2 regions of the Streptomyces sp. NPDC051286 genome follow, and region 1 is predicted to be linked to the other one. Evidence: riboswitches for the same ligand, from Rfam matches in the RefSeq annotation. Region 1 holds a riboswitch; the other holds the start of a gene.
What was found. Region 1 has a riboswitch for glycine ahead of gcvP (aminomethyl-transferring glycine dehydrogenase). Riboswitches for the same ligand answer to the same signal wherever they lie in the genome.
Positions count from the first base shown of each region.

Region 2: it holds a riboswitch for glycine, as region 1 does, so the genes downstream of both, gcvT (glycine cleavage system aminomethyltransferase GcvT) here and gcvP (aminomethyl-transferring glycine dehydrogenase) in region 1, are expected to answer to the same signal.

Region 1 is NZ_JBITER010000025.1:8,845-12,245, forward strand. Features, by position in the region: gene ACIBB8_RS23965 (DNA polymerase IV) at 1-1,263, shown strand, start outside; gene ACIBB8_RS23970 (PRC-barrel domain-containing protein) at 1,188-1,568, opposite strand; glycine riboswitch at 1,670-1,767, shown strand; gene gcvP (aminomethyl-transferring glycine dehydrogenase) at 1,962-3,401, shown strand, end outside.
Region 2 is NZ_JBITER010000002.1:109,402-112,802, reverse strand. Features, by position in the region: gene ACIBB8_RS03670 (enhanced serine sensitivity protein SseB) at 1-494, opposite strand, end outside; gene ACIBB8_RS03665 (AAA family ATPase) at 598-1,272, opposite strand; glycine riboswitch at 1,433-1,530, shown strand; gene gcvT (glycine cleavage system aminomethyltransferase GcvT) at 1,672-2,787, shown strand; gene gcvH (glycine cleavage system protein GcvH) at 2,857-3,234, shown strand; gene glyA (serine hydroxymethyltransferase) at 3,255-3,401, shown strand, end outside.

The DNA of each region.
Region 1 (3,401 bases):
CGGCGGCTGGCGCCCAATGCCGCCTATCTGGTGCCCCGCTTCACCCTGTACCGGACGGTGAGCGACCAGGTGATGGGGTTGCTGGGGCAGCTGTCACCACTGGTGGAGCCGCTCAGCCTGGACGAGGCGTTCGTCGATCTGGAGGCCGGTGGGGCAGCCGACGACACCGCCTCGGCGCGGGCCATCGGTGAGCAGCTGCGTGACGCCATCAGAGCCGTCACCGGACTCACCGGCTCGGTCGGCCTCGCGGGCTCCAAGATGCTGGCCAAGATCGCCTCGGAGGAGGCGAAACCGAACGGGCTGCTGGTCATTGAGCCGGGGACCGAACGGGAACTGCTCGCCCCGATGTCCGTGCGGATCCTCCCCGGCGTGGGCCCTGCCACCGGGGACCATCTGCGGCGGGCCGGGATGACCACGGTCGACGACCTGGCCACAGCCGGCGAGGCGGAGCTCGTACGGCTGCTGGGGAAGGCGCACGGCGTCGCGTTGCATCGCATGGCCCTCGGGTACGACGACCGCCCCGTCGTGGCCGAGCGGGACGCCAAGTCGGTGTCGGTCGAGGACACCTTCGACATGGATCTGCACGACCGGATCCGGATCAGGACGGAGGTCGAGCGCCTGGCGGACCGTTGTGTCCAGCGGCTGCGGGCCGCGGAGCGCTCGGGCCGCACCGTGGTGCTGAAGGTGCGCAGGTATGACTTTTCGACGCTCACGCGGTCGGAGACCCTCCGGGGGCCGACGGACGACCCCACAGTGGTCAGAGAGGCCGCTGCGCGGCTTCTGGAGGCTGTGGACACCACCGGAGGGGTGCGGCTGCTCGGGGTGGGCGTCACGGGGCTCGCCGACTACACGCAGGAGGATCTCTTCGCCCAGGCAGCCGGTGAGCGGGCCGCGCCTGAGGTACCGGCCCGTGAGGAACAGGGCGCGGGCGGCCGCGGGGACGAGCCGGCGGACGGGGCGCAGGAGCAGGAGACCGCCGAACAGCTCGCGGCCCGGCGCTGGCCCGCAGGGCACGACGTATGCCATGACACCTTCGGCCACGGCTGGGTGCAGGGCAGTGGGGTGGGCCGGGTGACCGTGCGGTTCGAGGAACCCGGGTCGCCGCCCGGCCGGGTGCGGACGTTCCGTGTCGACGATCCGGAGCTGCAGCCTGCCGATCCGCTCCCGCTGGTGAGTGATCCGGCGGACTACTCGTCCTGGCCGGCCAGCCTGCCGAAGTCCCGGTCCGGGCCCGGCTCGTCGGGCGGCGAGTCCAGACCGTAGTGCCGGTAGAGCTGAAGCTCCTGTTCCGGCGAGAGATGGCGGCCCACGCCGAAGTCGGGTGCGTCCTTGATCAGCGCACGGTCGAAGGGGATCCGGAGCACGTCGTCGACGAATTCGCTGGGCTCAAGCGGAACGAAGGCGTCTCTGCTGAACAGTCCGGTACGCACGGCCGCCCACTCGGGTATGCCGGTCGCGTCGTCGAGATACACCTCGTCCACAGTTCCGATCTTGGTGCCCTTGCGGTCGAATGCCTTGCGGCCGATCAGGCTGCGCGGATCGATGTCGGTCTGCACGGTCCCTCCCATTGGTCGCGGCTACTCCACAGGCACTACGAAAGTGCAGATTCGGGGTATTGGCCACTTGAGAATTCCGTCGCGAGCCCCGCTGGTAGGCTGGTGATGGCTGCTGACCCCGTGCGGGAGAGCCTTCCGGAGCGCATCCGGCAGGCGCCGAAGGAGCAAATCCTCCCCGGAATCTCTCAGGCCCCCGTACCGCACGGACGAGGTCACTCTGGAAAGCAGGGCGGGTTTCGTGGCGGCAGCAGCCGGGACGGATCCCTCCCTCACCGACGGTGAAAGCTGGTATGCCTCAGGGCGCACCGGTGAAGCTCTCAGGTTGAGATGACAGAGGGGGAGGCCGTCCGGGCACCCGCGCCGTGGTGCCCCTCGCAGGTCGTGACAGACCAGGAGGCCTCCACCATGACCCCCCGTCGCACTCCGCTTTCCCAGCTGGAGCAGGGCATCCCCTTCGAGCAGCGCCACATCGGCCCCGATGCCGAGGCGCAGGCGAAGATGCTCGCCCAGGTCGGTTACGGCTCGCTCGACGACCTCACCGCGGCCGCAGTGCCCGATGTGATCAAGAGTGCGGAGGCGCTGCAGCTGCCGTCGGCCCGTACCGAGGCCGAGGTCCTCGCCGAGCTCCGCACCCTTGCCGACCGCAACCAGGTGCTCGCCCCGATGATCGGGCTCGGCTACTACGGCACGTTCACCCCGCCGGTGATCCTCCGCAACGTCATGGAGAATCCCGCCTGGTACACGGCCTACACGCCGTACCAGCCGGAGATCTCGCAGGGCCGCCTGGAGGCGCTCCTCAACTTCCAGACGATGGTCGCCGAGCTGACCGGGCTGCCCACCTCCGGCGCCTCGCTGCTCGACGAGGGCACCGCCGCCGCCGAGGCTATGGCGCTCGCCCGACGCGTAGGCAAGGTCAAGGACGGAGTCTTCCTGGTCGACTCCGACACCCTGCCCCAGACCATCGCCGTGATCGAGACCCGCGCCGAGCCGACCGGTGTCGAGGTCGTCGTCGCCGATCTCGCCGAGGGCATCCCCGCAGAGATCGCCGGGCGCGGTGTCTTCGGCGTGCTGCTCCAGTACCCAGGTGCCTCCGGCACCCTCCGTGACATCAAGCCCGTCATCGAGCAGGCCCACGAGCTCGGTGCGATCGTCACCGTCGCCGCCGACCTGCTCGCCCTGACCCTGCTGACCTCGCCCGGTGACCTCGGCGCGGACATCGCCGTCGGCACCACGCAGCGCTTCGGTGTACCGATGGGCTTCGGTGGACCGCACGCCGGCTTCATGGCCGTACGCGAGAAGTTCGCCCGCAGCCTGCCCGGCCGCCTGGTCGGCGTCTCCGTCGACGCGGACGGCAACAAGGCCTACCGCCTTGCCCTGCAGACCCGCGAGCAGCACATCCGTCGCGAGAAGGCCACCAGCAACATCTGCACCGCGCAGGTACTGCTCGCCGTGATGGCTGGGATGTACGCGGTCTACCACGGCCCCGACGGCCTGCGGACGATCGCGCAGCGCACCCACCGCTACGCCACGATCCTGGCCGAGGGCCTGCGCGCTGCCGGGGTCGACGTCGAGACCGGCGCCTACTTCGACACGCTCACCGTGCGTGTCCCCGGCAAGGCGGCGGATGTCGTGGCCGACGCCCGTGACCGCGGGGTCAACCTGCGTCTCGTCGACGCCGACCGGGTCTCCCTCGCCTGCGACGAGACCACCACACGTGCGCAGCTCGCCGCCGTCTGGACCGCCTTCGGCGCCGACGCCGACATCGAGGCGCTGGACGCCGCTGCCGCCGACGCGCTGCCCGAGTCCCTGCTGCGCACCGATGAGATCCTCACCCATCCGGTCTTC
Region 2 (3,401 bases), on a different contig from region 1:
GCCGCGAGGAAGTCGACGGGCTCCTCCTGCCAGTCCGGCTCGTAAAGCCGGACCCGGCCGCCGGTGGCCGGCCCGTCCAGCGAGGTGCGTCCGGCGCGGCAGAGCTCGGCGACGGCGGGCGGCGGCAGCGGCATGCCGACGACGCCGCCCGGGTTGACCGCGATGCCGAGCTGCGGGGGCAGCCCGCGGGCGAATTCGACGGCGGGCGCCACGGTGAAGGACATTTGGGTGCCGACGCACTGCAGGAACTGATGTTCGGAGCTGAAGACGGGAACGTACGGAGCGCCCTCGATCTCCACCGTCGGCAGATCGAGCGACGGGGCATCGGGGCCCCCGCCGTTGGGAAGCGGCACCCAGACGTGACTGCGGCCGAGCACTTCGACGAGCCGACCGCCCGCCTCCGGGCTGCCGAGCGAGGCAACCAGCACCTCTTCGAGCTCATTGGCCGGCCATCCGCTCTGCGGATGGTTCTGGACCGGTGCCGGAATGTCCACTGCGCTGCTTCCCCTTCTCACCCGAGTCTTGCCGCAGAACAGTAACTCCGGCGCACCCTTCCACGCTGACGGACGACCGAGCACCAAAAGGCTGTCCCGTCCCTCAGTCGTCGGCGAACGTGATCCGCGCCAGCATCCCGGCCGCCTCCCGGTCCAGCAGCACCGCCGAGGAGCAGCCGAGCGGCAGGGCGCCCGCCTCGGTGTTCCGCAGCAGCCGTCCGACGGCCCTGCGGTGCCGGGCGAAGGCGTATCCGGAGATTCCGCGCCCACGCTCGCGCTGTCCCTCCCTGGCTTCCTGAGGGGTGACGTCGAGCAGCACGAGATGCAGCGTGCGGCCGCGGCGCCGTGCATGCCGGGCCAGCCAGCCCCGCACCCATGTCTGGGTCCCGCAGTCGTGGACGACGATGGACTCACCGGAGCACAGCGCCCGCCACAGCCCCCAGTAATGGGCGACGCGGACCAGCGGGCGGTAGAGGGCGTACGGGAGTAAGCGGGGCACCCGCTGCGCCCAGCGGTCCCGGGTGTCCTGGGAGTCGATGGCCCGTACCGCCACCGCCCGCCGGATCAGTGTCGACTTTCCGCCTCCGGGCAGCCCGGAGACCACCACCACATCGCCTGTCGCGAAATGGAGCCCGCGCGGGCTGCGCCCGGCGCGCTCGCGCAGGTCCCGCACGACGGGCGCATGCGTGCCCGGCAATTCCCGGGCGCGTGCTCCCGGCTGCGCGGGCATCGCGCCGTGCGCGACCCCCGCGGTCGTCGCGTACCGCTGCAACGTCATCGCCCTCCCCCTGTCGGGTCACCCACGCCTGCCCAAGAAGTGTAAAGAAAAGGTAATGCGAGACAACCGTCCCACTACTTGTCCCGTGCATGGGGTACCGACGCCCCCACCCTTCCCCGATGCGTGCGATGATGACCCGGCCAACTGCATAAAGGCCGCTTGAATCCGCGCGGGAGAGCTCCGGCCACAGTGTGTGCCGGGCGCCGAAGGAGCAAGATCCTCCCTTGAATCTCTCAGGCCCCGTACCGCGTGGATGAGGCAGATCTGAAAAGCGAGTCGCCCGCGGCTCCACCCAAGGTGCAAGCCGAACCCCCCGGGGGTCTCTCGGCGAACCTCTCAGGTTCCGATGACAGATGGGGAGGAGATCGTCCTCGTCGTCATGCCCTGGGAGCCACACCTATGAGCAACGCCCCCCGTCTCACCGCCCTCGACGCCCTGCACCGCTCGCTGGGCGCGACCATGACCGACTTCGCCGGCTGGGACATGCCGCTGCGCTACGCCAGTGAGCGCGACGAGCACAACGCGGTGCGCACGAAGGCGGGCCTCTTCGACCTGTCGCACATGGGTGAGATCACCGTCACGGGCCCGCAGGCCGCGGCGTTCCTGAACTTCGCGCTGGTCGGCAACATCGGCACCGTGGCCGTCGGCCGCGCCCGCTACACGATGATCTGCGCCGAGGACGGCGGCATCGTGGACGACCTGATCGTCTACCGGCTGGGCGAGACCGAGTACATGGTCGTCGCCAACGCCGGGAACGCACAGATCGTGCTGGACGCGCTGACCGCCCGCGCCGACGGGTTCGACGCCGAGGTGCGTGACGACCGCGACGCGTACGCGCTGCTTGCCGTCCAGGGCCCCGAGTCCCCCGCCATCCTGGCCTCGGTCACCGACGCCGACCTGGACGGTCTGAAGTACTACGCGGGTCTGCCCGGCACCGTCGCCGGTGTGCCCGCGCTGATCGCCCGTACCGGTTACACCGGCGAGGACGGCTTCGAGCTCTTCGTCGCCCCCGAGCACGCGGAGCAGCTCTGGCAGGCCCTCACGGCGGCAGGCGCCTCCCGTGGCCTGATCCCGTGCGGTCTGTCCTGCCGCGACACGCTGCGCCTGGAGGCGGGCATGCCGCTGTACGGGCACGAGCTGACCACCGAGCTGACCCCGTTCGACGCCGGTCTCGGCCGGGTCGTGAAGTTCGAGAAGGAGGGCGACTTCGTCGGCCGCAAGGCCCTGGAGGCCGCTGCCGAGCGCGCCGAGACCGCCCCGCCGCGCAAGCTCGTCGGTCTGATCGCCGAGGGCCGCCGGGTGCCGCGCGCCGGCTACCCCGTTGTCGCCGAGGGCCAGGTCATCGGCGAGGTCACCTCCGGCGCACCGTCGCCGACGCTCGGCAAGCCGATCGCCATCGCATACGTGGACGCCGCCCACGCCGCGCCCGGGACCACGGGCGTCGGAGTGGACATCCGGGGCAGCCACGAACCGTACGAGGTCGTCGCCCTGCCGTTCTACAAGCGCCAGAAGTGACGCAGTCGCGTCTCACACCGTAAGACCACCGTTCATCAGCACTCCCCCGCGTACAGGAGAATTCAGGACATGAGCAACCCCCAGCAGCTGCGTTACAGCAAGGAGCACGAGTGGCTGTCGGCCCTCGAGGACGGTGTGGCCACGGTCGGCATCACCGAGTTCGCGGCCAACGCGCTCGGTGACGTCGTCTACGCCCAGCTCCCGGAGGTCGGTGACACGGTGACCGCGGGCGAGACCTGCGGCGAGCTCGAGTCGACCAAGTCCGTCAGCGACCTGTACTCGCCGGTGACCGGCGAGGTCACCGCCTCCAACCAGGACGTCGTGGACGACCCGTCGCTGGTGAACTCCGCTCCCTTCGAGGGCGGCTGGCTGTTCAAGGTACGCGTCGCGGAGGAGCCGAAGGACCTGCTCTCCGCCGACGAGTACACCGAGTTCTCCGGCAACTAAAGACTCCAAGGGACCACCTGATGTCGCTTCTCAACTCCTCCCTCCACGAGCTGGACCCGGACGTCGCCGCCGCCGTCGACGCCGAGCTCCACCGTCAGCAGTCCACCCTCGAAATGATCGCCTCGGAGAACTTCGCTCCGGTCGCGGTCATGGAGGCCCAGGGCTCC